Regions from separate parts of the Lactobacillus sp. ESL0700 genome, predicted to be linked through region 2. Evidence: riboswitches for the same ligand, from Rfam matches in the RefSeq annotation. Region 2 holds a riboswitch; the other holds the start of a gene.
The links. A riboswitch is a leader RNA that binds a small molecule or an ion and turns the genes downstream of it on or off. The one in region 2 is predicted to bind lysine.

Region 1 (16,292 bases), 380 kb from region 2:
GCGATTTCTCTTGCACTTAAAAAATACGGGAATGAGCATCTCTGATCTCAAAAAGTATGTTGCTTGGCGCGCGCAAGGTGAACAGACGATTCCGCAAAGATTGCAGCTGTTAAAGCAGACTAGGGCAAAGTTTTTAGAGCAAATCAAGCAGCAGCAACACCATTTACAAATTCTCAATGATAAGATTGCCTGGTACGAAGGTAAAACCAATGGCAAAATTGCTGACTCTGAAAATTTTAGCAATTATTTAAAACGATTAAACCACAAAAAATAGCGGGCATGAGCCCGCTATTTCTGTATGTGTTTTTGATATTTTACGCTAACAACTTTAACTATAATTCCAAAATGACGTTAAATACTTCTTGTGGTAATTTAACTTCTCCTTGGGCTGCGCGGCGTTTATTTAAACTTTGTCGTCTTAATAGCGCTGCTTTTTTGGAAACACTACGTTGGTTGCCGTCAACCGCCGCGTTTTTACGCAGTGGCGGCACATCAACGCGGGCAATTGCCTTACCTTCAACGATTGCTTGCACTGGCGTCGGATAAAGCCGGCGCGGGACAGTATACTTTAATTCCTTGACCAATTTTTGTGACATTTGCGGTGCATCCCCGCGGTGAACAACAAATGATAGTGAATCAACCGGCGCATAGTTAATATCCACCTCGATTTTAACCAAGTCGGCATCCTCATAATCCAGAAATTCTGTGTTAAGTGTGGCATAACCATGCGATACCGACTTTAACTCAGAAAAGAAATGGTAGGCTACTTCTGACAGCGGCATCTTAACGGTCACTAAAATTTGTGCTTCATCATTATCTAAGTCAAGCAGCGTGCCCTTATGCTGCTCCACCAATTTTAAAATGGCATTCAAAGTATCATTGGGCGTCATAATTTCAGCTTTAATAAATGGTTCTGTCACGTGATTAATCAAGCCAAAAGCAGGATATTGCGCTGGATTATTGATTTTCATCGTTTGGCCATTTTTTAGGTAAACGAAGTACGTCACGTTCGGCGCTGTTGTCAAAACATCAATCCCATACTCATCCTGCAGCCGCTCACGAATAATTTCCAAATGAAAAGTCCCCAAAAAGCCACAACGAAAGCCTTGTCCTAAGGCTTCTGAACGCTCTTCGACAAATGAAAATGACGTATCGTTCAAGCTCAATTTATTCAGTGCCTGCTTTAATGCTGGAAAGTCATTATTCTTCGGATAAATTCCGGCAAAAACCAACTGTTTGGCTGGTTCATATCCCGGTAAGGCCGCTTTAGTTGGTGTCATTTTAGTTGTAACCGTATCACCAACACGAATTTTTTTCGGATCCTTAATACCCGTAACAATATAGCCAACCTCACCTGCGTGCAAGTCCTTTTGCGTCTGCATATTCGGAGTTAATACTCCGATACCCTTAGGTCGAAACGACAAATCAGCTTGCATCAATTGCAAATCAGATGCGGCTGTTAATTGACCGTCAACCAGCCGTACATTAATAATTACTCCTTGGTAAGCATCATAAATGGAATCAAATACCAGTGCTTTAAGCGGCGCACTACTATCACCACTAGGTGCCGGAATCCGCGTTCTAATGGCTTCAAGTAATTCGGGAACCCCCTGACCAGTTTTAGCAGAAATTAGTAGTGTTTGCGCCGGCGTAAAGGATTTATCTAACTCCAGTAATTGCTGCTGCGTGCGGGCAACGTCAGCCGAAGCAATATCCACCTTATTAATTACCGGAATTAAGGCCAGATTGTTTTTCTTAGCAATGCGATAGTTGGCAATCGTTTGCGCCTGAATCCCCTGGGTTGCGTCTACTAACAGCAGCGCCCCTTCAGTTGCGGCCAAGCTTTTGGCAACTTCATAATTGAAATCAACATGGCCAGGGGTGTCAATCAGATTATATTCATATTCCTGCCCGTCTTGCGCCTGATAAAAATTACGTACAGTCCGCGCCTTAACAGTCACGCCGTGCTCCTGCTCAACTTCCATATCATCTAACATCTGGTCGCTGCGTTCACGCTCGCTAACTGTTTTGGTTAACGCCATAATTTGGTCGGCCAAGGTCGACTTGCCGTGATCAATGTGGGCAATAATCGCAAAATTACGAATTTGTGCTTGTTTCATTGTGTTTTCGTTCCTCAAAAAATCCTGTTAAATAATAGCGCATTTGAGCTTCAGCTTCCGCGACTAAGTCAATCGTAAAATCGAGATAAGTCAAAGCAACTTGTTGGTGGTTGAAGCTGGCAAGCGAGGACATATTCATCAAGCCACTGATAATTGCACTTTGAATAATAAATAAGTGACTGAATTGCCCTTGCGTTAATAGCTGCTTGCTTTTAGTTGCCAGCAGCGTGCCCAACTCCTGACTAACCGCATACAACTGGTTGCGCCGCTTAATCGTCTCCGCCATATTTGCCTTACCTTCTAGCACCGGACCGCGAATGGCATTTAAGCGAACCAATTCCGCATGCCCATTAATTAACTCTCGCGTTGAACTAATCATTAAGCTAATAAAGTCCGACTGGGTTACTTCACGTTTTTGGTTAACCTGCTCAATGATTTTAGTAAAAAAGGCGCAATAGTCTTCCAGCAAGACACTCATAAACAGGTCTTCCTTGGTTGCAAAATAGTTAAAAACCGTGCCCTTAGCCATTCCTGCTGCATCGGCAATTTGTTTCATTGTAATTTGGGTATAACTTTGCTCGGCAAAAAGCTGCATGGCCACCTGCATGATTAGCTGGCGCTTGGCGCGTTTTTGCTGGACTGTATGAACATTTGGCATTTTTTCACCTCTAACTTAAAGGTATTATTACGCAAAACTGACCAAAGGTCAATTTTAACCAATTAAAAAAGATCAGCTTAACTGATCCTTTTACTTACTGGTTCATCGTTTCAATATCAATTGTCTTGTCAACCCAGTCACCTTGGAAAAAGTCGCGCTCGTGACTAACAATAATCACGCCACCAGGGAAATTAACGATTGCTTTGCGCAATGCATCCTTGGTATCGCGATCCAAGTGGTTGGTTGGCTCATCTAGGAACAATAAGTTGGCTGGTTCAAACTGCATCTTCGCCAGCTTAACCTTTTCTTGTTCACCACCAGACAATTTTTTAAGTGGACTCATTGCCTGCTGCGCCGTCACACCCATGCGAGCTAAAGCACCACGTAATTCCTTTGGCTTTTGCCGCTCAAATTCTTCCTGCAAATATTGCAGCGGCGTCATATTATTATTTGGCCAAGTCAAGTCCTGCTTAAAATAGGCCAATTTTGCCGTTGTTGACAACTCGAAGTCACCAAAAATCGGCTTTAGTTGCCCTAACAGAGTTTTAAGCAAGGTAGTCTTCCCGATTCCGTTAAAACCGGTGATGGCCACTTTTTCATTGCCGCCAACTGAAAAGTTAAATGCCTCTTTAACAAGAGCGTGGTCATAACCGATTACCAAGTCTTGCGTCTGCAGCAATAAGTTAGAAGCCGTTGCAACGTAAGGAAATTCAAACCGCGCACGCCGATTAGACTTTGGTGGTGTCAGAACATCCATGTGAGCTAACTGGCGTTCACGTGACTTGGCACTCTTGGAACGTGTTCCCGCCTTATTCTTGCGAATATAGGCTTCAGTTTTGGCAATTTTGCGCTGCTGATTAGCATAAGCCTTAAGATAAGTCTCACGGTTAGCTTCTTTTTGGCGCATTGCTTGCTTCAAAGTTCCCGTATAGCGCGTGATTGTGCCGACATCAACATCAATAATGCAGTTGGTAATTCGACCTAAAAAGTCGTAATCGTGGCTGACAACAATAAACGCACCTGCAAAGTCATTCAGATAATCAACTAGCCAGTCAATATGCGATACATCAAGATAGTTAGTCGGCTCATCCAGCAGCAAGACATCAGGGTTTTGTAATAATAATTTCGCCAGAATAATTTTCGAACGTTGCCCACCGGAAAGTTGAGCCACATCATGATCGTAGCCTAATTCTGCCAAGCCCAGCCCCGACGCAACACGTTCGATTTCCGTATCAATGCCATAAAAATTATTTTCTTCTAAATAAGTCTGAATTTTACCAGCCTTTTCAAGTAATTCGTCAGCGCCATTCTCGGCATATTTAGCATAAAGCTCATTTAATTCTTGTTCTTTTTGATATAGCGGCGCAAATGCCGTGCGCAGAAAGCCGCGGATAGTCTCACCCGGTGTTAATTTGGCATACTGATCAAGGTAGCCAACATCAACCTTGTTCTGCCACTTAACCTGCCCTTCGTCCGGCAGCATTTCTCCCGTTAAAATCTTAATTAAGGTTGATTTACCAACCCCATTTTGTCCCGTGACCCCCATGTGATCCTCTTTATTAAGGACAAAATTCGCATTCTCGTACAAGGTTTTATCAACAAAACTTTGGCCCAGATTTTTAACCGTTAGTAAACTCATCGTCCATCCCTTTCGAACTAAAACAACTCGCTCTAGTATATAATAAAGTCGCACTTTTGGCTCAAACAAGAAGCTGACTGCCACAAATTTTGCCAACAATCTGAAAATAAATAGCAATAATTACGCGGCGATTGCCCATTAATCATTATGCCACTTCATAATAATTAATATTTTTACAATTAGTATTGAATTTCACAATGAATTATGCTTTAATTAGTTATATCAAGAGAAGTAGAAATACTAATTATACTATTTTAAAATCTAATAATTTATCAATCTTATAAAATGACTCAATATGTAAGTGGTTGTAGTCAACATCTTGATATTACTAGGTTTATCACCTGCTAGATTAAACACCTAGCAGGATTGAGCAAGATAATATGCTCTATTCATTAAATCACTTACAGAAGCATGCTAGGTTTCGAGCCTAGCATGTTTTCTTTTATAAATAATTCACTAATTTCAAAAAGGCCGCTGGAATCTTTAAATTCTAGTGGCCTTTTTATTGATGCCCAAGTTATTAAAACAGAGAGCACTGCTTCTTAACGATTATTTTTTGAAAGTAGACACAAACTTTAAATAAGCTTCCTGCTCGCCAGTTGCGGCAATCTTAATCTGATCATGCGCAAATTCCGCTTCATGCAAGCATTCTTCGGGTAAAAATATCTGGTGGGTCACGGTCGCATTGCCAATTAGCTCGATCCAGTAATTATTAGCGTCAGAGTGGATTTTCGTCTGTACCAATCCCCCAGGATTATAAACCGTCAACAGTTCATCCGCCGCAACCTGCTCCGGATAAGTTAAGTGACCGGCTAAACTGGTCGCCGACATTCCCGTCCCACAAGCATTGGTAAAGCCAACGCCGCGCTCATAAGTCTCCACAAATAATTGATTAGGTGCCAAAATTTGGGCAAAGCTGACGTTCACCCCATCTGGAAAATACGAATTAGGTTGATTTAATTGCTGGCCCAACTGCTGCAGCGTGTCGTGAGATGCATGAATATCATCGACAAAACTGATTAAGTGCGGATTAGGAACTGCCAGCGCCGTGAACTTCAGCTTAGCAGCCAGCGCCGGAATCGGTTGGTTAATAATTTTGGTTAAGGACAAATTATGCCAACCAACATCACTGGCCGCAAACGACACTGGCGCAATTTCAACGCTAAATGCTGGCACATTAGGGGCTAAGTCGGGATATTGCTGCACATGCAAATTCGCAGCAGCTGTCTGCACCAAAAACTTACGCTTGTGCAGTTTACCAGCTAAATATCTGGCAACCGTGCGCAAACCGTTGCCACACATTAATGCTTGTGATCCATCCTTGTTAAAAATACGCATTTGGGCGACAGCTGTCTGGTTAGTTGCCGGTTCGACAACTAATAAACCGTCGCTGCCGCCAAGCAATCCTGCTTTGGCATCCGTTATTTTAACAGCCAGGTGCTCTAATTCAGGCGTTGTTAGTGGCTGCGCGAGTTTTGTTTGGTCTAGCAAAAAGAAGCTGTTTTGTGACCCATGAACTTTTTCTATATTAATCATCATTCTGCTACTTTCTGTGTGAAAAAATTGTTGTAAATTTGTCTAACAGCTGCCGGAGCATCCTTGCGTTTAGTTCCCAGCATAATTGAAATTCGCGATGCCCCTTGGTTGATCATGTGAACACCAATATTTTGGGCTGCGAGTGGCTCAATAATTTTGGCCATCACGCCAACTTTATTTCGCATTCCCTCGCCAACCACCATGATAATGGCATAATCATCAATCCACTCCAAGCTATCCGGTTGCAATTCCGTCCGAATCTCCTGACACATCTTTTCGCGAACGCCGGCAGTAAACTGGCGGTTATCAAAAATCACGGTCAGGTCATCAATTCCTGACGGCATATGCTCGTATGAAATGTGATATTTATAAAAAATTTGCAGCAACTTCAGGGTAAACCCCACCTCTTTATTTAACAAATATCGGTGCAAGTAAAGTGCCGAAAAGTGCGTTGCAGTTGCCACCCCTGTGATTACGTTGGCTGGTTGAAAGTCCTTTGCCGGAACAATCATCGTTCCCTTAAGACGAGGATGATTAGTATTTTTAACATTAATCGGAATGTTAGCCGCAATTGCCGGCAAAATCGCTTCATCATGAAAAACAGAAAAGCCTGCGTACGACAGTTCTCGCATTTCACGATAAGTCATTTTGCTAATTGCTCTTGGATGGGCAACGATTGCCGGATTAGCCGCATAAATCGCGTCAACGTCAGTAAAGTTTTCGTACACATCCGCATGAAAACCGCGGGCTAAAGCAGCACCAGTAATATCCGAGCCGCCACGAGAAAACGTGGCAATTTGCTTTTGCTTGGTTAAGCCATAAAAGCCCGGCACAATTAGGTAACCAGCTGGCAAATGATATTGCGCTAAATTGTCATAAGTGTCCGGTAAAATCATGGCCGCCTGGGGATTATCTGTCACTTCAATTCCTAATTCTCCACTACCAGCGAAATGTGCATTTAAGTTTAATTTTTGTAATATTAGCGTTAATAAGTGTGCATTTAAAATCTCGCCATGTGCTTTAAAAGTTGCCAATAAATAATCATCAGTTTGGTATTCTTTTTTTGGTAAGTCCAATAAGATTTGCTTCAACCTTGTCATTTTTTCACTTGGTACGGAAAAATGATTACCAATTGCGGCATAACGTTGCCAAATTTGTTCCTGAATAGCAGACAAGTCTTGATGAGCCAGCGTTCTATGCGCGTATTCTATTAGTAAATCTGTTATTTTATAATCATTTTCATCCCGTTTACCAGGCGCCGAAGTCACAATAACTTTGCGCTCTGGATCCGCGGTAATAATCTTAATAATTTTCTCAAAATGTGGGCCATCTGCTAATGAACTGCCGCCAAACTTAACTACTTTCATTTTTTGGTCTAATCCTTTTTTATAAAAACTACTGGTAAATTTTTGAAAGATTAGTTGCAATTCTAGCATTTATTTTTTAATCTGCAAGAAAAATATTTTTGGGATTATAAACTGGTTTGATTTTTTAATTAAAATTATTGACAGGTTTCTAAAAATAATATAATATTTAAGCAATCGAAGAGGTCGCGGTGACCATTAGTAAATTAGCTGAGTTTTGCTAAAACTATGAAGCTAATTGAAAGGGGAAACTGCCGAAGCATTAATTCCTAAGCAAGAATTAATAGCTGGGCCATGATTGAACAAATCATGGACTGTCGTAGAAAATCTACGGAGCGCTTCCGACAATTTGATACCAGATATTAATTCAGGTTCTTTTGTTTCAGCGCAAACAAAAGAACCTTTTTTGTTAGCTAATTTGGGAGGAATCAACTTGGTTAACGTTAACTCACAAGGACACTTATCAATTGGCAACTGCGATGCACTTGAGCTCGCTAAGGACTTCGGTACGCCACTTTATGTCTACGATGTCAGCATGATTAGGCAGCAATTACGACAATTTCACAAGGCTTTTGACAAAACCGGCGTCAAATACGCCATCAGTTATGCCAGCAAAGCCTTTGCCATCAGGGCAATTGACCAAGTTATCGCACAAGAAAACGGACATTTGGACGTTGTTTCAGCGGGCGAATTAATGACTGCCGTTCAGGCTGGATTCCCGATGGAACACGTTAGCTTTCACGGCAACAACAAGTCCCTTGCGGAACTGCAGTTAGCCCTCGACAATCATGTTGGCACAATCATCGTTGATAACTTTTACGAATTAGAATTGTTAAACAAGTTGCTGCCCCAGCAAAAGCAGCCGGTTAACATCATGTTGCGCATTGCGCCCGGCATTTCGGCGCATACTCACCGCTACATTCAAACCGGTCAGGTCGACAGCAAATTCGGCTTTGACGTTCAATCAGGTCAGGCAGAACAGGCGCTAAAACAGGTATTACAAAATCCTAAACTCAACTTGCGCGGCTATCACGCTCATATCGGCTCCCAAATCATGGCAGTTGCGGGCTTTACGGCTCTAGTACAAAGAATGGTTCAGCTAGCAGCCACTTGGCAGGAAAAATTCCATTATCAGCCACAGGTTTTAAATTTTGGCGGCGGTTTTGGCATCAAATACACCAACGCCGACCACCCATTAACCCCGCAAGAGTTTGTTCACGACATGATCCAAACGCTGAAAAAAGAAATCGCCCAAACTAACTTGGCTCTGCCCGAGGTTTGGCTAGAGCCCGGGCGCTCGATTGTTGGTGAGGCTGGCTACAGCCTCTATACAATCGGTGCGCGCAAAACTATTCCCGGTATTCGCACTTATCTTAGCGTTGACGGTGGCATGGGCGACAACATTCGTCCCGCCCTTTACCAAGCCGAATATCAGGCAGTCTTAGCTGCTAGACCAGAGGCAGCGCCAACAGAAACCGTGACAATCGCTGGGCGCTATTGTGAGTCCGGCGACATTTTGGTCAAAGATCAGCCGCTACCTGAAAGTGCACCTGGCGACATTTTGGCAGTGCTTGCAACAGGGGCTTACGGCTACTCGATGGCTTCTAACTACAATCGTGTAGGTCGTCCAGCCGTTGTCTTTGCGGAAAACGGCCATGCCAAACTCGTCGTCAAACGCGAGTCAATTGCGGATTTAACCAGCCTAGACCTAAATTATCTTTAAGTAACATGAGGAAAAACAATGAAGCAAACTGCACAAGAAATTATTGATTTGATTAGCAATTCACCCAAAAAGACCCCGGTTAAGGTTTACGTCCAGGGAAATTTAACTAACCTAGCTGTTCCCGAAAGCATTCAGGCCTTTTTAGACGACAAAATTGGCATTCTATTTGGTGACTGGGCCGAGATTGAACCATTTTTAACTAAAAATAAAGCGCAAATTGCTCACTATCGCCTTGAAAACGATGCTCGTAACTCCGCCGTGCCGCTACTCGACTACACCAAGATTAACGCCCGCATTGAACCCGGTGCGATTATTCGCGACCACGTCAAAATCGGCAAGCAAGCCGTAATTATGATGGGGGCGGTGATTAATATCGGAGCAGAAATCGGAGCTAACACGATGATTGATATGGGAACGGTGATTGGCGGTCGGGCAATTATTGGGCAAAATGTCCACGTCGGCGCTAACGCAGTTGTTGCTGGCGTAATTGAACCAGCATCGGCCGAGCCCGTCAGAATTGGCGACAATGTTCTAGTTGGCGCTGGGGCCACGATACTTGAAGGCATCCAAATTGGCACTGGGGCCGTAATTGGTGCTGGGGCTGTGGTGACCAAGGATGTTGCTCCTAATACCGTCGTTATCGGCATCCCAGCCAAAGTAATTAAGCAAGTTGACGACCAGACTAAGAGTAAAACTGGTCTGGAAACTAGCTTGCGAAAGCTGTGACTGCATGACCCAATTTAATGAACAAAATTTAATTAAAATTAGACGTCAATTACACCAAATTCCCGAATTGGCGCTAAAAGAAACGGCAACCCAAAAATTATTACTACAATTAATTGGTGAATTACCGCAGCAGTTTTTAACAATTAAAACTTTCCCGCAATTGCCAACTGCAATCATGGTTTTGGTTAAAGGAAAAAACGCCCAAAAAACAATCGGTTACCGCGCAGACATTGACGGCCTGCCTGTTACTGAACAAAACGACTTGCCTTATCAGTCCCAACATCCCGGCATCATGCACGCTTGCGGTCACGACTTACACATGACCATTGCCCTTGGCGCTTTAAGCTATTTCGCTAATCATCAGCCACAAGATAATTTGGTTTTCTTCTTTCAACCGGCCGAAGAAAGTGAAAGCGGCGCTAAAATCGCGTATGACCAGCACCTGTTTACCGGGCAATTCGCCTTAGACGAAATTTATGCACTCCACGACACCCCGCAATTACCCGTAGGAACAATTGGAACTAGACAGGGAACATTATTTGCCGGAACTACCGAAGTTGACGTCGACTTTACCGGGCAAGATGGTCATGCCGCCTACCCGCAAAACGCTAACGACATGATTGTTGCCGCTGCGCAGTTCATCACACAGGTGCAAACAATTATTTCCCGTAGTATTGACCCGTTGAAAGCCGGCGTTATCACCTTAGGCAAAATGACGGCGGGCAATGTCCGCAACGCCATTGCTGGCACGGCGCACATCGAAGGGACAATTCGCGGGTTAACTCAGGACATGATTACTTTAATTAAGCAGCGCCTGCGCAAAGTAGCTGCTGGCGTGGCGACAAGTTATGGGGCCAACATTAAGATTAACTTCAATCAAGGTGGCTACTTCCCAGTTGTGAATGATCCACAACTAACTGCGGATCTGATTACTTTTCTTAAGCAATCACCTCAAGTTAACTTTGTCGAAACCGAACCTGCAATGACCGGCGAAGATTTCGGTTATTTGACCAGTCAAATTCCGGGCGCAATGTTCTGGTTAGGTGTTGGTCAACACGGCTCACTGCATTCCGCCACCTTTACCCCTGACGAAGGAGCAATCTTAGTGGGCGTTGAAACAATTATTGGCTTTTTAAAAAAACGAATGAAGAACAATTAATATCGAAAGGATTAACAATGTTATTACAAAACGCAGAGATTTTAACAGCCATCGTCACGCCATTTAACGATGATGGCACAATCAATTATCACGGCCTTGAGGAGTTAGTCAATCACTTAATAGCTCATGGTAGTCAAGGCTTTGTCGTTGGTGGCACCACTGGCGAAGTCGCCACCCTATCTAATGAAGAAAAGCTGGCACTTTATCAAAAATTTGTCGAAATTACGGCTGGTCGCGTACCGGTCATCGCTGGCACGGGGTCGAACAACACGCAAGCAACAATTGAATTGAGCAAGCAAGTCAGTCAAATTGAGGGGCTGGCAGCTCAACTCGTGGTGGTTCCCTATTACAACAAGCCCAACCAACGCGGGATGATCGCCCACTTTACCGCAGTTGCAGCACATTCGAGTTTGCCAATCATTATTTATAACATCCCCGGCCGCACCGGCGTCACGATGAGCAATGAGACAATTTTGGAATTAGCTAAAAATCCCCAAATTATCGGTGTTAAGCAGTGCACAACCGTTGAAGATCTGGAATACTTGGTTGAACATGCACCCCATGATTTTCTCGTTTTCAGTGGCGAAGACGCGCAAAGTCTAGCAGCCAAAGCAGTTGGTGCTCAAGGGATAATTTCCGTTGCTTCTCACCTTTATGGTGACCAAATGAGTCAAATGTACGCGGCACTTGATGCTGGTAACATTTCCAAAGCTGGAGCTTGGCAACGCAAGTTAACACCTAAGATGGCAGCCCTATTCATGTTTCCATCGCCATCTGGCGTTAAAGCAGCGCTCAATGCCCAAGGATTTCATACCGGCGGTTGCCGCTTGCCCATCGTTAACTTAAATGATGATGAGCAAAGGCAACTCGCTCATGCTCTTGGAATCGCAAATGGTGACTTAAGTCAGCCAATCAATTTGCAGTTAGGAGTCAATCATGATTAGAGTGTTAATCGCCGGTTTTAACGGGGCAATGGGTCAAAGAGCCGTTAAGTTAGTGCAAAAAATGCCGAACTACAAGCTAGCAGCAGTTCTTTCGCCACACTTGCATAGCCTAAACCCAAATGACTACAACTTAGACCCAGATACCGCGGTGTTTACCAACCTGACAGACATTACTGGACAAATTGACATCTGGCTTGATTTCACTACTCCTAGTGCCGTTTATGCTAATACGAAATTCGCAATTGAACACCAAATGCGACCAGTTATCGGAACTTCGGGATTAACCGATCAGCAAGTTGCCGAACTGCAAGACTTGGCTAAACAACTCAAAGTTGGCGGCATCATTGCACCCAACTTTGGCCTTTCAGCTGTTTTATTAATGAAATTTGCCAAAATGGCGGCAGCTTATTTCCCTAATGCGGAAATCATCGAGATGCACCACGCTGATAAAAAAGATGCCCCATCGGGTACGGCAATTAAAACTGCTCAGGAAATCGCGCAAAGTCGCACTTCCCAAGTAGCTGCCAACTTTGATGACAATCCCGCGCGCGGCGGTGACTATTACGGCGTGCCAATTCACGCGGTGCGTTTACCCGGTTATGTCGCCCACGAGCAAGTTTTGTTTGGTGGTGCCGGCGAAGCCTTAACTATCAGGCAAGACTCATTTGACCGCAACTCGTTTATGTCCGGTGTAGAACTGGCTTTAAAGCAAGTTATGCAGCTCGACGAGTTGATTGTCGGTCTTGAAAATTTAATTTAAACCTAAGGAGTGTATTTTATGCCAGAACTAGCTGCTAATTTAGAACCAATTGTCAATCGCCGGTTACTAACCACGACGCCATCAGCCATTCGAAAGTTTGACCAAGAAATCTCCGGAATTCCCGGGATTGTCAAATTAACTGTGGGTGAACCGGACCTAAATACGCCGGAGCACGTCAAACAAGCTGCTATTGACAGTATCAGCAACAACGAGTCACACTACGGCAGGCAAATGGGCTCTCTCAAGTTAGATCAGGCAATCAGTGCATACCTAAAGCGGAAACAAAATCTAGTCTACGACCCGGAAACAGAAATTATTGTCACAGTTGGTGCAACTGAAGCCATTGCCACCACCATTATTTCACTCTTCAATGCTGGCGATGAAGTCATTGTCCCTACGCCTACCTTTGCCCTTTACTTTTCGCTGCTGCACCTGTTTGGTATTAAGGCTGTCACCATTAACACGGCCCAAGATGATTTTTTATTGCAGCCAGAGAGATTGAAAAAAACGCTAGAAGATTATCCCCATGCCAAAGGAATTATCTTGAATTATCCTAATAATCCAACTGGCCGTGAATATCCCGAGTCTTTAATAAAAAAGCTGGCCGCAATCCTTAAAAAGCACCAGCTCTATGTGCTTTCTGATGAAATTTACAGCGAATTAATATACGGCACCAAGCATTACTCAATCGCGCGCTGCCTCCCTGAACAAACAATCCTCATCAGCGGTCTGTCTAAGTCCCATGCCATGACCGGCTACCGCGTCGGCTATCTCGCCGCCCCACAAAAAGTAATCAAGTTGCTCACGACTACACACGCGTTACTGGTAACGGCCGTTCCCAATATGACACAAGCTGCTGCCTGCGAGGCATTATCCGTGCGCGGGGATACCGATCCAAAAAGAGCCAACAAGATTTACGCTGAACGCAAAGACCTAATCAGTACTGGCTTAAGTCAGTTGGGCTTTGAGATTATTCCGCCGGAAGGTGCCTTTTACCTATTTGCTAAAATCCCCGCTAAGTATGGCACTGACGACTTAGCGTTTGCACGTGAATTGGCACACAGTGCTCGCGTTGGTTGTATACCTGGCAGTGCTTTTGGCGACGGCGGGATTGGTTATGTGCGTTTTTCCTATGCCGCTAGCCCTGAAAAAATTCGCGAAGCACTCAAAAGAATAGCTGATTTTTTAAATAATTAAGGAAGTAATCATCATGAATGGATATAATGTTGCAATTTTAGGTGCCACTGGGGCAGTCGGTAGCCGCCTAATTAGTCAGTTGGCAGAGTCAAATATTCCTGTTAAAAATTTACGACTGCTCGCATCCGCAAGGTCGGCTGGCAAAGTTCTAAAATTTAAAAATGAACCCTTAACGGTGGAAGAAACCACCTCGGATTCATTTAAAAATATTGATTTAGTTTTGGCTTCTGCCGGTGGGAGTGTCTCACAGAAGTTCCTCCCCATTGCCGTTCAAAATGGCGCCGTTTGCGTCGACAATACCAGTGCATTCCGCATGGAACCCGACGTCCCACTAGTAATCCCGGAAGTTAATCGCGCAGCACTTAAAAAGCACCACGGAATTATTGCCAACCCCAACTGTTCAACTATCCAAATGGTAATCGCCTTAGCGCCAATCTATCATGCCTTCGGTCTAAAACAGGTTATCGTCTCAACCTACCAAGCAGTTTCTGGTGCAGGTCAGGCGGCGTGGAACGAAATGTTGCACCAAGCACAGCAGCGCCTAAATAATGAGCCAATGACTGCCGCCATTACACCAGTTAAGGGCGAGCCACACCATTATCCATTAGCCTTTAATCTCTTGCCGCAAATTGACGTCTTTGAAGATAATGGCTACACGCATGAAGAATGGAAGATGATTCATGAAACCAAAAAGATTCTGTTGGACGACATGGACAGTCCCGACATTAAAGTCACGGCAACCTGCGTTAGAGTTCCCGTCGAATTAGGCCATGGCGAGTCGGTCTACATTGAAGTCGCTGATCAACACGCAACTGCTGCCGACTTACGGCAGCAATTAGCGCAGATGCCAGGAGTTGTTATTCAAGATAATCCGGCAGAACAGCTCTATCCGCAACCATTAACCGCTGCCGGCAAACGCGAAACCTTTGTTGGCCGTCTGCGTGCCGATGAAGAAAATCCCGGTGCCTTCAATATGTGGATTGTTTCCGACAATTTGCTTAAAGGCGCGGCATGGAACACAGTCGAAATCGCTGAATGCTTAGTCGAAGACAATTTAATTTAATCAAAAAAGCAATACCTGATTCAAAATCAGATATTGCTTTTTTATATGTTTAAGAATAAAACTTAGTTGGCCTAAAAGACTTAATTATCAAACTTTTAGGCATTAAAATTCAAATCTTGATGCCAGCATTCAATGAAATCTTGGAATACTTGTCTATTTTAGGCATTATTAAGTTAGATTTTAGCAGTCTGCTTGGACAAGTCACGATTGATTTACTGTACTTCTTGTAAGATTTTATACCATAAGTGGTAGTAGATGATGAGTCCCAATTATCTTTATAAGATAATCACAATATCAATCCAATTTTATCAATTAAATTCGACAAAATGTTTTTAAAATTTAAATTAATATATGATAATTCAATAAAACAAGTATGACTTTTTGTACCATACCAATGGTAATCAGTAAATAATCTTTTTATCAGTTTATCTAATAATTCCATAGTAGTAGACTTGACCACTCATACCATTTTCATCTTGAATAAAAATAACATAATAAAATTGTACTAATTCCACAATGCTAACTGCATGACTCTGTCAATATTTTCAATTACTGCAGGTTCAAATTAATTACCAAGAATATTGCTTTAATATTTCATCAGCACAATCAATAATAATTTGGTCAGGTACATAGTACGGATTCGGTCCTAATTCAAATATCCCGTTAGTTCTACCAGCTACCATAAATCTTCTTTTTCCAAATCCAGTTATTATAGCTGAATCAATTAAAAGAATTTTTATATTATTTTCTATTTTATTTGCTTTATTAACTTCTTTAAATCTAAAAGCTGGAGAGATTACAGTTACTAGCACAACTTTAGAAGTTAGACTATGAACCTTATAAGTTACCATAGACTTAATCCACCAGATAGAATCTACTGTATGTCAAATAAAACATACCAATCATTTATGTAGCTTGCTCCTTCTTTTAAAATTTTCTTTGCATCCTCAAAATTATCATACCTAAAAGTCATACTATCATCTGGTCCATAGTGAAATAACTTATTACGGATATTCGCATACATTGCATACATTTTAGACATCAATTCTCGTTGTTTGCTATCCCACTTAATTTTAAAATTTTCATTAGCAACTTTAGCTGTAGCTGCAGCTGGATTATTACCAAAAACACTACCATAATGTGTATAACCATTACCATTAACTAACCCACTATCAATTTTTTCAACTTCTTTACTTAAATAATGATCTATTAATTTTAAAACTGGAAACGCCAAATCACTATAATCCTTCTTTTCGTCATCATTAAACTTATTAGCATCAAGCTTATAATTGTACGCTGTTGACTGCATTAACGCATACAGATCTGTAGACAATTCACTTACATCTGTAATCTGTGGGAATAGTTCTTTAAAAGCCTCATTAACAGAAGATGACTCCAATCTT
Region 2 (16,292 bases):
CCAAGAAGCTGACGGACTTTAAGGGTGCTAAATTAACCTCACAACAAGGTACATTTCACTATAAATTAATTAACCAATTGCCTGGAGTTAAGAAGGAACCAGCTATGAGTGACTTCTCTGCAATGCGGCAAAGTCTAGTTTCTGGGACAATCGACGGCTATATCGCCGACTCAACTGAAGCCATTTCGTTCAAAATGGTTGATCCAGACATTAAGGCAGTAAAACTTAATCCAATGCATGGCTTCCATGTGACCAAGGAACAAATGGTTTCTTCAATTGGTGTTGCCAAGTCTAATCCCCAGCTGCTTAAAGATGTCAACCAAATCTTAGCAGGGATTTCTACTAAAAAGCGCCAAGAATTAATGACAGCAGCTATTAAAGAACAACCTAAGACCACTTCGAAGAAGGGTAAAAATGGTAAGCCAGAGCCGTGGCTCATCTCCATGCTCAAGCAGTACGGCGGCATGATTATGAGCGGGATTGGCATGACCTTATTACTAGCTGCTGTCGGAACAGTTGCAGGTTTTCTAATCGGCTTAGTCGTCGGAATTATCCGCACAATTCCTGAGCCCACTACTCGCGGCAAGCGTTGGGGCTTGAAATTTATTAATTGGCTCCTGTCAGTTTATATCGAAGTCTTTCGGGGCACGCCAATGATGGTTCAGGCGGCCGTAATTTACTATGGGATTGCGCAATTCTGGCATCTTAACATTGACAGAACTGCCGCTGCTTTAATCATTGTTTCGATTAATACCGGTGCATATTTGGCCGAAATCATCCGCGGCGGGATTATTTCCACTCCCGATGGTCAATTCGAGGCAGCCAGTGCACTGGGAATGACTCACAGCCAAAGAATGTGGCACATTATTCTGCCGCAGGCAATCAGAAATTGCCTCCCTTCAATTACCAACGAGTTCATTGTAAACATCAAGGATACTTCAGTTTTGAGCATTATTTCTGTTTCCGAATTATTCTTCGTTGGTTCCACAATTGCCAGTCAAAGTTTCAAGTTCTTCCCAACCTACCTGACAATTTCCGCAATTTACCTGATTTTAACCTTTACTATCACACGGATTTTCAACTTGATTGAAAAACACCTCGATGGCAATCAAAATTACAATTTAATGGCCAACCAGATTCAAGTTGGTACACAAGACAAATAATTATTTAATTGATAGGAATTACTATGGATAGACAAAGACAAATTAAGTTATTACAGGATTTAATCCAAATAGAAACCATTGACGACCACGAAAAAAAGGTTGTTGACTACGTTGCACAGTTATTCGCGCCCTTTGGTGATCGCGTTCGCATTACACGTGTTCCCTACCAGGGTGATCGCGAAAGTGCGGTTATCTCAATTGGCCCCACTGACGGCAATTTTAAGCTCGGCTTTTCCGGTCACATGGACGTGGTTAACCTTGGTAATCGTGCAGCTTGGCGCGATGATCCGTTTTCTGGTAAATTGTACGACCATGACACCAAAATGTACGGCCGCGGCACGACAGATATGAAAAGCGGCTTAGCGGGGATGATTGGCACGCTGATCACCTTACTTGAAGATAATGTGCCTTTAACAGGGGAATTGCGTTTATTAATGTCTGTCGGCGAAGAAACTGGACAATGGGGCGCTGAAGAATTAACCAAGGAAGGTTTTATTGATGATTTAGACGTTATTGTCATTGGTGAGGACTCCAACCTTGATATTTCTTATTCCAATAATGGCGACATTGATTACACCGTCACCTCTTACGGCAAAGTCGCCCACTCTGCGCAATTAAATGTTCTCAACGCTATTGATAACATGACCGATTTTATCCAATTAGCCAACCAAAAATTACGGCACTTGCCACTAGTCCATGAAAAGCTAGGTCCTGTTCTGCACAACATCACGATGATCTCCGGCGGTGACCAAGTTAACAGTATGCCTGACAAAATTGTTGCCCGCGGCAATATTCGCATTAACCCGTTCTACACAGTCAAAGACATTCAAACGATTCTGGAAGATGTAATCAATGAAGTTAATCAGATGCCGCAGCACCATTTTGAATTGCAATATGATTATTTAGGCGAAGCCGTTTCTGGTGATGAAAACAATGAGTACGTGCAAGCGGCTCAGGAATTACTCGCCGCCGTTTTAGAGCGACCAGTTAATTTGGTAACCGAATCAGGTACCACTGATGCTTCTAAGTTTGTCAATAGCCCAACACCGCCAACGATGTTTAGCATTGGGCCGGGCAATGACAGCTGCCACCAAATTGACGAGTACGTTGACATTCCTGATTACTTAGCAGCATGCAAGTTTTATCTGAAATTTGCCCAAAAATATTTAACAGAATAATTTTAAACATAAAAAAGCACCGTTCTCGATTAAGGAGAATGGTGTTTTTTAATAGCTACTTAATTAAACTTCCGTCTCATCTCAATAAAAGGATAAACGGAGTTATTTGTTTCCTGCTGGTGCTTTTTAACTGGGATAAAGCCTAAGTGCTGGTAGACTTTTTGCGCACGCACGTTAAATTCGGCAACATCTAAAATAAGCTCTGTTATTGCAAACTTACTTGTTACAAAAGCTAATATTTGTCGTAGAAATTCCTGCCCTTTTCCTTGTCCAGTTAAATTTGGCTTCATTCCCAGCCCTAATTCATAGACACCCTGATTTTTATCTGCTGATTCAATCACAAAAAAGCCAATTAGCTTATTATCATTAAGTACCTGATAATAATTATTTTGCCGCAGTTTTGGCGTGACCAATTCCTCATAATCTTCTGGATCAGCAGTCATATCATAAAAAGCATACTGCCCGTCATAGTGCCATTGATCAGCGATTTCCACTGCATTTTTTTGCGTTAACTGCATAATTTCATAAGTCATATTATCTAGCCCAGTGTCCTTTCTTTAATCGTCTTAGTTTATATATAAATATTACAAAATTGTACTTACGCATTCAACTTTTCCCATTATCTATAAATAAATAGTTGACAAAGCAATCTTTTTAGCCTATGCTTTTAGTCAAGTTAAATAATTTCCAATGCAATAGAGGTCGCGATAACCACGAATTCAGTCGGAGCTGGCAAAGAGCTAAGATGGCTGATGTAAGGATTACCGCCGAAACGAAGATAATACTTGTCCGATTATTTTTGTTGGGACGCAGAAGCAGATTCTGCGGACTGTCCCGGTTTCCCCGGGGAGCGCTATATGATTTGTCTAAATATGATCAATTATAACCTCGTTGTCTTGAAAGACGATGAGGTTTTTATTTACGCTTTTTATTGTGTTGGCTTTATTTGAAACATTTTTGGAGGTTTTAAAATGAAGTCAAAAAACAAATGGTTATCTGCATTCATTGCCGTCTTGCTCAGTTTAACAATTGGATTTAGTTTCAATTATCGTCAAGCTGCAGCCAAAGACAACGATGTTCTAAAAGTCGCAATGGAAGCTAACTACCAGCCATACAACTGGACTCAAACTAACAACGCTAATGGCGCTGTTCCAATTGATGGCTCGCACACTTTTGCCAATGGTTACGATGTCAAAATCGCTAAAATCATCGGGCAAAAATTGCACCGCAAGGTAGTTGTAGTTAAGACGGAATGGGATGGGCTATTACCCGCTTTAACTAGTGGCAAGGCTGATTTAATCATCGCCGGAATGAGCCCAACTGCCGAACGTGAAAAAGCAATCAACTTTTCTAATCCTTATCGTCGAAGCACATTCGTTGTCATCACTAAGGTTGGCAGCAAGTACGCTACTGCCAAAAAGCTGTCTGACTTTAAGGGCGCTAAATTAACTGCTCAACAAGGAACTTTCCACTACCAATTAATTAAGCAATTAACTGGCGCTAAACGTCAACCTGCCATGCGTGACTTCGCAGCCATGCGGCAAAGTTTAATTTCAGGCACAATTGACGGTTACGTAGCCGAAGATACTGAAGCAACTTCATTTAAGTTGGTTGACCCAGATATTAAAGCTATTCCCGTCAGCAAAATGGCCGGCTTTCACGCCACTAAGGAAGAATCGGTTACTTCAATTGGGATTGCTAAGCCTAACAAGCAGCTGCTCAAGCAAGTTAACCAAGTTTTAGCAACAATTTCTAATGCTCAACGAGTTAAGTTAATGAACACTGCTGTTAAGCAACAACCAAAGACCGATAATTCTAAGAGTAAAACAGGAAAACCAGAGAACTGGTTTGTTTCCATGTGGAAGCAATACGGCGGCATGATTATTAGTGGTATCGGGATGACGCTGTTATTAGCATCAGTTGGTACCATTGCCGGATTCTTCATCGGTTTAGTTGTTGGTATCATTCGGACAATCCCTACCCCAACTACTCGCGGTAAGCGTTGGGGCTTGAAGTTCATCGACTGGCTGTTATCGGTTTATATCGAAATCTTCCGGGGCACACCAATGATGGTTCAAGCAGCCGTAATCTACTACGGTATCGCGCAATTCTGGCACCTTAACATCGACAGAACTGCAGCCGCATTAGTCATTGTTTCCATTAATACTGGTGCATACTTAGCCGAAATCATCCGCGGCGGGATTATCTCAACGCCAGAAGGACAATTTGAAGCTGCAAGTGCACTGGGGATGACCCATAATCAAAGAATGTGGCACATTATCTTGCCGCAAGCTATTAGAAACTGTCTGCCATCAATCACTAACGAATTTATCGTTAACATCAAGGATACTTCAGTTTTAAGTATCATTTCTGTTTCTGAATTGTTCTTCGTTGGGACCACGATTGCTAGTCAAACGTTTAAGTTCTTCCCAACTTACCTAACAATTTCTGTAATCTACCTAGTTCTGACCTTTACAATTACTAGAATTTTCAACTTAATTGAAAAGCACCTGGAAGGTAGTAAAAACTATAATTTGATGGCCAATCAAGTTCAAGTCGGCCCAACTGAAAAGACGGAGGTTAACAAATAATGACGCAAACAAGCGATACGATTTTAAGTTTAAAGCACATTCAAAAGTCTTTTGGTAATCACCAAGTATTAAAGGATATTTCTTTTAATATCAATAAAGGTGAAATCGCTACAATTATTGGTCCCTCTGGTGGTGGTAAATCAACCACCTTGCGCTGCATCAACATGCTGGAAGAACCTTCAGCTGGTGAGATTGACTTCCACGGCAAAAATGTTCTAGCACCCGGCTACAACCGGAATATCTACCGGGCTAAAGTCGGCATGGTTTTCCAACAATTTGACTTATTTGAAAACAAAGACGTCCTAGCCAACTGTATGGTTGGTCAAGAGCTGGTCTTGAAGCGTTCCAAAGAAGAAGCGCGCAAAGTTGCCATCAGCAACCTTAAAAAAGTCGGCATGGCAGAATACATCAACGCTCGTCCTAAGCAATTATCTGGTGGGCAGCAACAACGGGTCGCAATCGCCCGTGCGATTTCAATGGACCCAGAGATTTTATTATTCGATGAGCCAACTAGTGCCCTTGATCCAGAAATGGTCGGCGAAGTACTTAGCGTTATGAAGGACTTAGCCACTACCGGATTAACAATGATTATTGTTACTCACGAAATGGCATTTGCCCGCGACGTTTCCGATCAAGTCTTCTTCATCAGTGATGGCGTAATTACCGAGCAAGGCAGCCCTGACCAATTACTAAACCATCCACAAAACGAAAAAACAGTGAAGTTCTTACGTAACTTCCAAAATAATTAAAAATAATCATCAAAAGAACCAACTTACTAACAAGTCGGTTCTTTTTAACTGCAATAATTATCGCCCTATTTAGCTTCTTTACAATGCCTCATCAAAGAATTATGCTAACTATAATCAAAATTAAAATATGAGGATAAATTATGAAAAAGAGAAATTATCATTTTTCAGCAAAAATTATTGCTGGACTAGCCTTAATAATCATTGGCTATCAATCTACTCAACAAATCACGGCTGCTGATGAATTAAGTATTGCTGACGAAATCAGTGCTGCCAATCCCGTGGCGCAAAAGCCAGGTCAGGAAGTTACTATTCCTACAAATACAAACTTAACTGGCGACACCACATATGCCAAATTAAGCATCGCTAACTGGCAATCAATGCCGAACGGTACAGAATTATCATGGTCTCGAAAGCCCTCCACTTTATATAACGGCTTAAGTCAAGGCACCATAACAGTAACTTTGCCAGATGGGACAACCAAGTCTGTTAGCGTTACTGTTAACATTGCCGGCACAAAACAAGTTAAGCTGCATCGCGACAGCTACCTTTACGATAAAAAAGGCAGACAAATTAACGATTTGCAGCTTAAAAAGGGCTCGATTGCTAATGTACTTCAGACGAAAAAGATCAATGGCCATAATTACTATGAGCTTGATGATAACCACTTTTTGCCTGTTACTCCTCTTAAAAAGGTTACTAAGCAAATTAAAATTACTAAATCTTACAAGCGCGTGATGCACAGCACATATCTCTACGATGAAAAGGGGCATCGCACAAACGGGTTAATTTTAAAAGCCGGTTCCCGCGTTAAAATTCACAAAATCGCTGAAGACAACAACATTCACATTGCAGCAGGCCGCTTCTTTTATTTAATTGGAAAAAAACTCTACGTTCCTGTTCGCAACGTTACTGGTTTAGAAACCGAATGGCAAGATAAGGCCATTCCCGTTTATAATTATCATGGTAAACGAGTGGGCCAGATTAAGGCACACACGCCCTACCACACATACGGTGATTCCATTCAAGTCAGAGGTAAGTCTTATTACATCGTCGGCAAAGGAAAACTAATTAAAAACTCTATCCAAAGATAATCCTTGAGGCATAATAATGAAATTAATCAAAAAATTAACCATAGTACTGACCGCTTTACTTTGCATTAGTCCAATAATTACGATCGTGCCAACACAAGTCACTAGTGCCGCACATACAGAAAAAAACAAATTGGGTTTTATTGGTAGTCCCTACATTTATAAAAAGAGCGGCAAACGCTACCGTTACTATAACCAAATCGCCCAGCATCTGTTTACCGATACTGACGTGAATGGCTATAACTATATCGACGGCAACGATACTACGCCAATAACTTCTTTTACTGGCAAAACGATTACCATTAAGGGCCAAAAATATTACGAGATTGCCAAGAACGCCTATATTAAGGCAGCTAATGTTCTTACCCTGAACGGTAAAAACATTAAAAAAGGTAAGCTAACTCTGAATCATAAATCAAGGCTCTACACTAAAAATGGTCATAAAACTAAAAAGGAATTAGCTGCTGACTCAATTGTCAGTTATGCTGGCAAGGTGAAAAAGAAGAATACTTGTCCTAAATATTTTTATTATACTAGCACTAATAAATATGCTTATCTGCCAACCAAAAGAATTAAAGGTCATGACTATTACGCTCTAAAGAATCACCTTTACATCAATGCACAAAACATTGGTACTATTAATGGTGAAATTGCCCGCCTTAATGGTGTAACCTATGCCACTGTCACCAAAAGCAGCCGTACCCAAACCATTTCTAACGGCCTAACAGATCATAAATTAGTTAAGGGCCAGAAAGTCAAAATTGACATGGCAGTCGCCCCTTGGTCAGAAGATTTTGATGGCTATATTTATCATTTGCACAACTATCCTAAGGAATATATTGACGAAGGATACATCAAAATTAGAAACGACCTGCCGATCACTGATTACAATGACATGGCCTATACTTATTTCAAGCCGGTCAATGGTAATCAAATCACAACTTACAAAGTAGATGGGTCGACAGCTCAAACTCTGACAATTAAAGATAATAATGAGCCCACAGTTGACGCTAAACTTTATCTTTGGGTAGAACGCGATCATCAAGCCGAATTGTTCTACCACATACTGCACTCAGACTCAGATTCAGAGCAAACTGCAGATGACACAGTTCCTGATTACAGTAATAGTTTTGTCAAAGCAAGCGACATCAAAATTACTGGTGGTGTTAAGCTAACAAGCCTCAATAGTGCTAAGGATGCTCAGGCTGATAATGTCGTTGCCACAGATGCAAATAAACAAGAGCTCCGGCAACTATTTGCAAAGGGCCAGCAAAATTTAGCAGACACGTATACTGATGCGATTTTAAGGCAAAATTACGATAATGCTCTAACAATTGCCGCAAGTGTTATTAGATCAACTACAGCTAGCCTTGGTGAAGTCAAAGAAGCAACTTGGCTGCTTAAAACAACCGAAGACCAATTAAGTGAATTATACTTTGAACCATGGAGTTAAAAAACAAAACACTAGTAATCATCGAGATTACTAGTGTTTTTTATCTATCTTAATTATGACTTGCAACCAGTGAAATATTTTTAGGTGCTTTGTGTTTAGGCCCCTTTTTCATCACATATGTTTCTACTGGTCGATGCTTGTTAGACTTACGATATAATCGCAATATCTGTTTAACTGTGTATTTTTTACCCCGGGGATGAGCTATTGTCCCCTTACCAACAGCTTGGATAGTCTTGTATCCTTGACCAAATCCCGAATATTTTTGCAGCTGATAATTTCCCAGCTTTACTGCAAATCTAGCAGTAGAACCCGCATTAGTCAATATACTATTATTATTCCGATTAAAATGGCTTAAATCTACCTGCTTCAATTTATAATCATATTGAAACATCCCCGCAGTGACGTTCACTTTAGGTAAACGAAAATCACTAAGATCTAGCTTAGTTAAACTGCCACAATTAGTGAACATGTTTTCAGTGGACGTAACGTTTTTAGTATTCCAATGATGTAAATTAAGTCGCTTTAACTTAACGTCATTATTAAACATGCTATTCATTCCAACCACATGACTGGTGTTTAAATGACTTAAGTCCAAACTTGTAATATTTTTATTTTCAGCAAACATCCCTGCCATGCTAGTGACATTACTAGTATCTAATTGACTAAAATCTAACTGATCCAAATTGGCAAAATTAGCAAACATGCCAGACATATTTGTAACATGGCTGGTATTTAATTGTGTTAAGTCTAAATTGGCAATCTTTGCGCTTTCAAACATTCTCGACATATCAAGAACGTGACCAATATCAGAGTGTGCTAAATTTAACTGGGCAATATTCGCATTCTCAAACATTCCTGACATGTTAGTAACGTTATTGGTGTTCAAAGGTGTTAGGTCTAGCTTAGTAATTGTTGCTTTATTGAACATATTACTCATATTAACAACGTGACTAGTATTTAAATTACTCAAATTTATTTCTGAAGGCTTAACTCCCGCAAACATGCTGGACATGTTTGTAACATTACTGGTATTGAATTGCGCCAAATCAATTTGTGCCAATTGACCATCACCATTAAACATATTAGCCATATTCGTCACGTGACTGGTGTCCAAATTAGACACATTAAGTCTAGCCAAATTATGATCGCCACTAAACATGTTAGACATATCTGTCACGTGACTGGTATTAAGGCCAGACAGATTGATCGTCGTTACCTTAGCATTCTCAAACATTCCGGCCATGCTAGTAACATTACTGGTATCTAGATTACTAAAATTCAGATCTGCCACGCCTATTCCCGCGAACATCATCTGCATATTAGTTACACGCTTGGTATCAAAATGACTTAGATCTAGTCGCGCTAATTTGCTATCGCCACTAAACATACTAGACATGTTTGTTACCTGATCTGTCTTAATATTTGCCAAGTTCAGATTAGCCAGACTTGAATCTTGAGCAAACATTTCGGACATGTTAACTGCATGCCCTGTATCCCAACTACTTAAATCTAGACTTTGCAAATTCTGATCTTTGGCAAACATTCCGGACATATTAACTACTTGACTGGTATCAACCTGATTCAGACCCGTAATTGTTTGCAGCATAGCTAAGCCGCTAAATTTATTTCCCGAATTAATCGCCAACTTAACTGGCCCTGCAAATACAAGATGCTTCACATCTCTGATTCCTGATATCTTTTGTGCAAGAGGTGCACTTGAAAGCTGGGCGCCATTTTGCCCCGCTCTAATTGTTAAAGTTTTAGAAACAATATCATAACTCCAAGTGCAATCACCATCCGTGCCTGTCCACATGGCATTATCCCAGGCCCATGAATTAGCAGGTGCTGGGGTAGTTTCAGCTGCATAAACATGCGAATTATTTTCTAACCCCAACAGACCTAATATTGCTACCAAACAAAGTCCTAATTTTTTATTTTTTAGCTTCATTATCATTGCCTCTTTTACCTACAATTACAAATATTCTACCAGTTAACAGGCGTAACTTTACTAAATAATATCTGCTTTTTTCTGTTCCTCAACTAGTTTCCACCCAGTAACAAAATGCTGCTCGCGTAAATTACGCAAGTCATGATAATCACTCTCTAAACTATCAATGGCATCTTGTAGCTTCTTATTTTGCTTGCGCATTTCATTGAGTTCTGGGTCATTAACGACACCCTTAAGATGCATTGTTGCCGCCAATTTACGTCTTCGTTCTTCAAATTCACCCTTCAAGGTTGCTAGTGCGTCTTCGTACTTAACTAGTTTTTGATTAACATGAGGAATTTGCTTGTTTAGCTGCATAAACAATTCAAACGGCATGTTAGACTTGATGCGATTACACTCTTTACACGACAATATCAAATTATCCAAGTCATTATTATGTGAGAGTGACACCGGATTTTTGTGGTCAACACTGCGCCCGCGCCGACCACAATACTGACAGCGGTAGTGATACTTGGCCCGAATCCGTTCGCGGTCAATGTAGTCAACTTCATTTAATTGAAAATCAACCTTCAAGCCCAATTCTTCTAGGTTCTCTGCAAAAGTTAAATCCATCCGCGGCACAAAGCTATTTTCACCAGTTTCACTGGCAATAATGGCGGCATTAAAATCATGACGGGACAATTGTTGCTGGGCCAAGCTATTGCCGTCATAATCCTGAATAAAGGCTTCATAACGCTTGCGGTTTTCCTTTTTAGCAACTAAAAAATCAACAGCAGTTTCAGTATCTCGCCCCTCAAACGTGTAGAGCAGCCCTTGAGCAAAAATCTGCACTGCCGAATTAGCAAAGTCATTGGCGTCTTGCCCTCTTTGCAGACAAATATCACAGATACTCGTTAATTTAGGATTCATCAACCCCTGCTTTTTAAAATGTACCGAATTGATGCGTAAGCCGCAGCTACTGCACTGAAATTTCACGTTGCCATTCTCCTTTAATTTAATGTTACTACTCCAATTTTACTCAATTTACAGTAAGAAAAAAAGGTAGATTACAAGTCGTAATCTACCTTTTTATTTTGTTATTATCAGACTATTTGTTTTCGTCTGCTTTGGCCTTGTTCAAGAAAGCAACAACTGCTGCAACGTGAGCAACACGCTTCTTGCCGTTCTTCTTGTTCTTAGGTCTTTGGTTTGGTTCACAACCAGTGTTGTAATTTTCACCTTTACGCATAGTACTATACTTCCTTTCAGATTTTCGAAAATCTTATTTAGTTTACCATGAAAAGCCCCAAGATTCAAGACTAGCAATTGACTAACGCCGCCTTATTCAATTCCTTCTTCTTTAAAGTACTGCATAATTTTAGGTAAAATCGCCAGCATATAAATTAAGGTAACTATTCCCGTAACAATAAAAATCAAATAGCTTTGCCGAATATTCTGAAATAGCGCCGTAAAAAATAGCGTGGCAATAGGCGATACCGAGTTATTAATTGTGCTCATCGTTGTACTTACACGACCCAAATATTCTGTAGGAATCCGTTTTTGAATTTCCACTTGCATAACAATTTCAGGAATAATAATTAAGCAGCCTAAAAGTGCCATGATAATTGTGCCATACACGGTCAATGTTTGTGCCTGATGACAAACGGCGAAAACTAGTCCCAGTCCAGATAACAGCAAACATTCAATCAGTATTGGCCCCATCAATTTTAATCTGGCATTCTTTTCGCTATTTGTCAGGCTCATTAGCACACTGCCCACTAAAACGCCGATTGATGAGCCCATTTCCAAATAGCCAACAGGAGTATTGCCCAAATGAAGCGTGGTATTGATAACATAGGGCATCCCAATTGCGAGACTAGCAAACGCGGCATTCAAGACAGTGCCAACTAAGATCGAGCCTTTAACAATTGGCTGCTTCTTAATGTAGGCTATTCCTTCTTTAAATAGTTCTAGCTGCCCGCTATAACTAAGATTAGCCACTTCTCTTTGCGGCTCTTGATAGTGAAATTTCATGCTTAACATGATTAAAAACGAAATAATCGATGATGCAATTTCAAAAAAGATAAAAACTTCAAAACCTGCCGCTGCATACAAGCCAACGCCTAATAATGGTGAAAAGATTGATGAAATCGCACTTGCCGTCGAAGTTAACGAGCTCAATTTTTGAATTTTGGCTTCATTAACTAGTTCGTGAATTGAAGCCGAATAAGCAGTTGAACTAAAATCACTACAGACGCAATCAATAATCGTAAATAAAACCACCGGAATTAATTTATTCAGTCCTGCAAAATTAGGCAGTAACCACGCAAATATTATTAAACCCATAATTCTTATTAGATCACTAATAACAAGAATTTATTTATGTGGATACCGATCAACCACATTACCTAAGGGCACAAATAGGAGCAGACTAACTATCGGCCCAACAATAGTAGACACACCAAAGCTAACTGCTGAACCTGTTTGGTTTAACAGCATCAGTCCCATGCCAAAAGAAAACATGTCACCACTCAAGGTACCAATTAAGTTACTGCTAAAGTCTTTAACAATCTGGAGATTAGATTCATAATTAGTAATTGTCGGCTCTGGATTCATTATTAGACCTGCACTTTCAAATAAACTTACTTATTTAATATTAAAATATAATTATAAAATTTAAAAGCTAAATTAAGAAAATGGTGAATGATTGTTACCAAGCGGTCAAATAATAAAAAAGGCAAAAGAATTTAAAATCCTTTTGCCTTGATCAAATTATATTTTTGCTTTAAAACACAAGTTTTAGTCCTGCTTAAATCAAAAAAGCGCCCCATATTTCAAGGACACCTTACTTAATTATTCAAATTTACTAGCAAGTTTTGCCTTCCTGCAAATCTTTAGCCGTTATATCGGAAGGTTGAAATTCATTAATTGAAACCGCACCATCAATCACGCCGCTATCATCAGCCAAGCTCAATGTGGCATTCTTCTCAGATACAACTAAACTGTTATCCAAATATTGCATTTCTGCAGGACTCGTAAACAAATTTAATCCAACATTATTATTGATGATAATTGAAAATTCAGGGTCTTTTTGATCCAAAATTACAAATTGAAAATTAGCCCCAATAGTACAGGTACCACCGACTTTAGAATACTGATTAGAACCATCATTTAGCGCCAATAAGACAACTTGGCCTTCCTTAACATGACTCTTAATTCTTGCAGCAGCTTCAGGCTTGATATTCATTTCAATTGTTTCGGCATTATTCATTGTAAATCCCCCTTATTTATCCTACTTACTAAAGTATAGCTTGTGTGCATAAAAGAAAGCAAAATTCCTGCCTAGTAAATTGACATTTTCATAGTCAAAAATTTATCATTGCACACAACGAAAAAAAAGCTCAAAATAGAAGTAACAACTATAGATGATTATAACTTGCGAAAGGGGACATTTTATGACCGTCTTAAGAAAAATTTTTAGTGATAGAATCTTGCAGATTACTGCTGTAGTCACCATTGTAAGTCTTTTTTTTGCTAGACCGCGGCTTGGGGATATTAATTTACATACAATATTTTCAGTCGCCGCGATGCTAATTATCATCCAAATCTACGCGTACTTGCACGTCCTTGACGTACTCGCGTACAAATTAACCAGTATCGCCGACAACACGCGCAAACTGAATATTTTGTTCACTCTTTTAGCAATTATTGCCGGAATGTTTCTGGGCAATGATATAACAGCATTAACACTAATTCCGCTTTACTTAAACATTGCTAAAAGATACAACTTACCGCAGATTCTGCCGGTGACGTTGATTGGAATGGGCGCCAACATCGGGGCCGCATTTACGCCTTGGGGCAATCCGCACAATATCTTTCTTGTTAGCAAATATTCGGTTAACGCTCTGACCTTCTTCTCATGGTCATTGCCATACTTGCTCAGCTCATTAGTGATTACATTTATCATTTTTCACTTTATTCCACGCAAGCAAATTCCAGTTCAAGAAACAAAACAAATCAATATCAGCGTTCGACCAACTGTAATTACGACCGTTGTGTTCGCCTTCTTCTTTTTGGGTGTCTTCAAAGTGGTCAACGTTGCGTGGCCAATGCTAGCTGCAATCATTCTTGCCTTTTTAATCAATCCACGAATTTTACTTAAGGTTGATTTCGCACTGCTGCTGACTTTTACCTGCTTCTTTATCTTTATCAGCGATATTCAGCAGATTCCAATCATTGTTACGATTATTCACACAATGATTAATTCAGAAAGCTCAACTTACTTTACATCGATTTTATCCAGCCAAATCATTAGCAACGTGCCGGCCACAATCCTTGTTGGTAAGTTTACGCCATACGCCAAGGCACTGTTCTTAGGCACAAATATCGGTGGTTTTGGCTCACCTATCGGCTCAATGGCCAATATGTTGGTGCTTAAGACTTTCATTCAAAATGGAACTGTCTCAAGAAACGAATTCTTCAAAAAATGGACAGTTATGCAATTTATCGGCTTGCTAATTCTAACAATCATTGGCTGGCTGCTATTGCTCGTTTAACATACTTTACTTATCTGAATCAGGATGTCGTGCAGCATCCTTTTTTTGTATCCAAAAAATAAATAATCAGTTATAATTAAACAGTATATATAAGGAGGTTCAACCTATGTCATCATTAACTTGGATAATTTTAATTATCGTTGTCTTATTAATCGGAATTTATATTGCTATTTATAACGGCCTACAAAAAGCCAAGGTATACACTGACGAATCTTGGAGCCAAATCGATGTGCAATTGAAGCGGCGTAACGACCTAATTCCTAACTTAGTTGAAACCACCAAAGGCTACGCTAAACATGAAAAGGAAACTTTAGAAAACGTTGTGGAATTGCGCAACCAATTAACTAACATCCCTCAAGATGACCGGACCCAAACTTTAAAGGTTTCTAACCAAATTTCTGATGCCTTGAAGTCAATTTTTGCTTTACAGGAAAACTACCCTGACTTAAAGGCCAACCAAAACTTCCTGAAATTGCAAGAAGAATTGACTAATACTGAGAACAAGATTGCTTACTCACGTCAACTTTACAATTCATCGGCAGCCCTTTATGATCAAAAGCTACTGACCTTCCCATCAAATATTATTGCCAGCATTCATGGCTTTAAGAAGGTTGACTACTTACAAGCTAGCGAAGCCGAAAAAGAAGCACCTAAGGTTAAATTCTAAATACTAGGGCAAAATTATTATGTTATTTCAACAAATTGCTCGCAATAAGCGCAAAACCGGCATTATCATGGTCTTATTCGCCGTGATTTTAGCTCTTGTTGGTGCTGGATTAGGCTACATTTTCAGTGATAGCCCATGGAGCGGAATGATTATTGCGCTAATTATCAGCGTCCTTTACCTATTTTTGGTCATGCGTGATCCCGCAAATATGGTAATGAGCTTAAATCATGCCAGCGAAATTCACGAACAAGATAACCCCGAATTGTGGCACGTTGTCCAAGACATGGCCATGGTTGGCCGTGTACCAATGCCCCGTGTTTTTATCATTAATGACCCCAGCCCCAACGCTTTTGCGACAGGGCGTGATCCCGACCACAGTGCTGTCGCTGTAACTCAAGGATTACTCGACATGATGAACCGCGAGGAGCTGGAAGGCGTCCTAGGCCACGAGATTTCTCACATTCGCAATTATGATATTAGGTTATCAACGGTTGCGGCTGTTCTTGTCGGTGTGATTTCTTATTTATCTGGAATCGCTAGCCGGTATATCTGGTGGTTTGACGATGACCGTGGCAGCGATAAGGATGATGATAATAACCTTGTCATTATTTTTAAAGTTGTTGCGATTATTTTCGTGCTTATCCTGGGACCACTATGTGCCAGTCTTGCGCAAATGGCCTTATCGCGTAACCGCGAATACTTAGCCGATGCTTCATCAGTTGACCTTACTCGCAATCCGCAGGGATTGATTTCTGCTCTTGAAAAAATCGCGGGTAGTAAGCCAATGAAAAAGGCTGATCCGAGCAGCGCGGGCATGTATATTGAAGACCCACTGCGCAAAAAGCACAGTTTTACGCACCTGTTTGATAGTCATCCACCAACAGAAGACCGGATTAAGCGGTTAGAAAAAATGTAACATC

Region 1: another riboswitch for lysine. It lies ahead of lysA (diaminopimelate decarboxylase); the one in region 2 lies ahead of OZX63_RS00470 (ABC transporter substrate-binding protein/permease).

The regions. Positions count from the first base shown of each region.
Region 1 covers NZ_CP113930.1:1,686,757-1,703,048, forward strand. Annotated here, with positions in the region: gene OZX63_RS08100 (MerR family transcriptional regulator) at 1-274, shown strand, start outside; gene lepA (translation elongation factor 4) at 333-2,120, opposite strand; gene OZX63_RS08110 (TetR/AcrR family transcriptional regulator) at 2,098-2,778, opposite strand; gene OZX63_RS08115 (ABC-F family ATP-binding cassette domain-containing protein) at 2,873-4,417, opposite strand; gene dapF (diaminopimelate epimerase) at 4,967-5,953, opposite strand; gene OZX63_RS08125 (aspartate kinase) at 5,953-7,320, opposite strand; lysine riboswitch at 7,490-7,666, shown strand; gene lysA (diaminopimelate decarboxylase) at 7,751-9,040, shown strand; gene dapD (2,3,4,5-tetrahydropyridine-2,6-dicarboxylate N-acetyltransferase) at 9,059-9,766, shown strand; gene OZX63_RS08140 (N-acetyldiaminopimelate deacetylase) at 9,771-10,925, shown strand; gene dapA (4-hydroxy-tetrahydrodipicolinate synthase) at 10,943-11,869, shown strand; gene dapB (4-hydroxy-tetrahydrodipicolinate reductase) at 11,862-12,629, shown strand; gene OZX63_RS08155 (aminotransferase class I/II-fold pyridoxal phosphate-dependent enzyme) at 12,648-13,826, shown strand; gene OZX63_RS08160 (aspartate-semialdehyde dehydrogenase) at 13,837-14,889, shown strand; gene OZX63_RS08165 (hypothetical protein) at 15,459-15,740, opposite strand; gene OZX63_RS08170 (hypothetical protein) at 15,764-16,292, opposite strand, start outside.
Region 2 covers NZ_CP113930.1:80,307-96,598, reverse strand. Annotated here, with positions in the region: gene OZX63_RS00485 (ABC transporter substrate-binding protein/permease) at 1-1,163, shown strand, start outside; gene OZX63_RS00480 (ArgE/DapE family deacylase) at 1,187-2,341, shown strand; gene OZX63_RS00475 (GNAT family N-acetyltransferase) at 2,401-2,874, opposite strand; lysine riboswitch at 3,030-3,205, shown strand; gene OZX63_RS00470 (ABC transporter substrate-binding protein/permease) at 3,313-4,932, shown strand; gene OZX63_RS00465 (amino acid ABC transporter ATP-binding protein) at 4,932-5,681, shown strand; gene OZX63_RS00460 (SLAP domain-containing protein) at 5,822-6,772, shown strand; gene OZX63_RS00455 (SLAP domain-containing protein) at 6,789-8,222, shown strand; gene OZX63_RS00450 (BspA family leucine-rich repeat surface protein) at 8,272-10,170, opposite strand; gene OZX63_RS00445 (HNH endonuclease signature motif containing protein) at 10,231-11,145, opposite strand; gene OZX63_RS00440 (hypothetical protein) at 11,258-11,398, opposite strand; gene OZX63_RS00435 (MFS transporter) at 11,491-12,495, opposite strand; gene OZX63_RS00430 (hypothetical protein) at 12,526-12,765, opposite strand; gene OZX63_RS00425 (iron-sulfur cluster biosynthesis family protein) at 13,016-13,420, opposite strand; gene OZX63_RS00420 (SLC13 family permease) at 13,605-14,705, shown strand; gene OZX63_RS00415 (LemA family protein) at 14,812-15,372, shown strand; gene htpX (zinc metalloprotease HtpX) at 15,392-16,288, shown strand.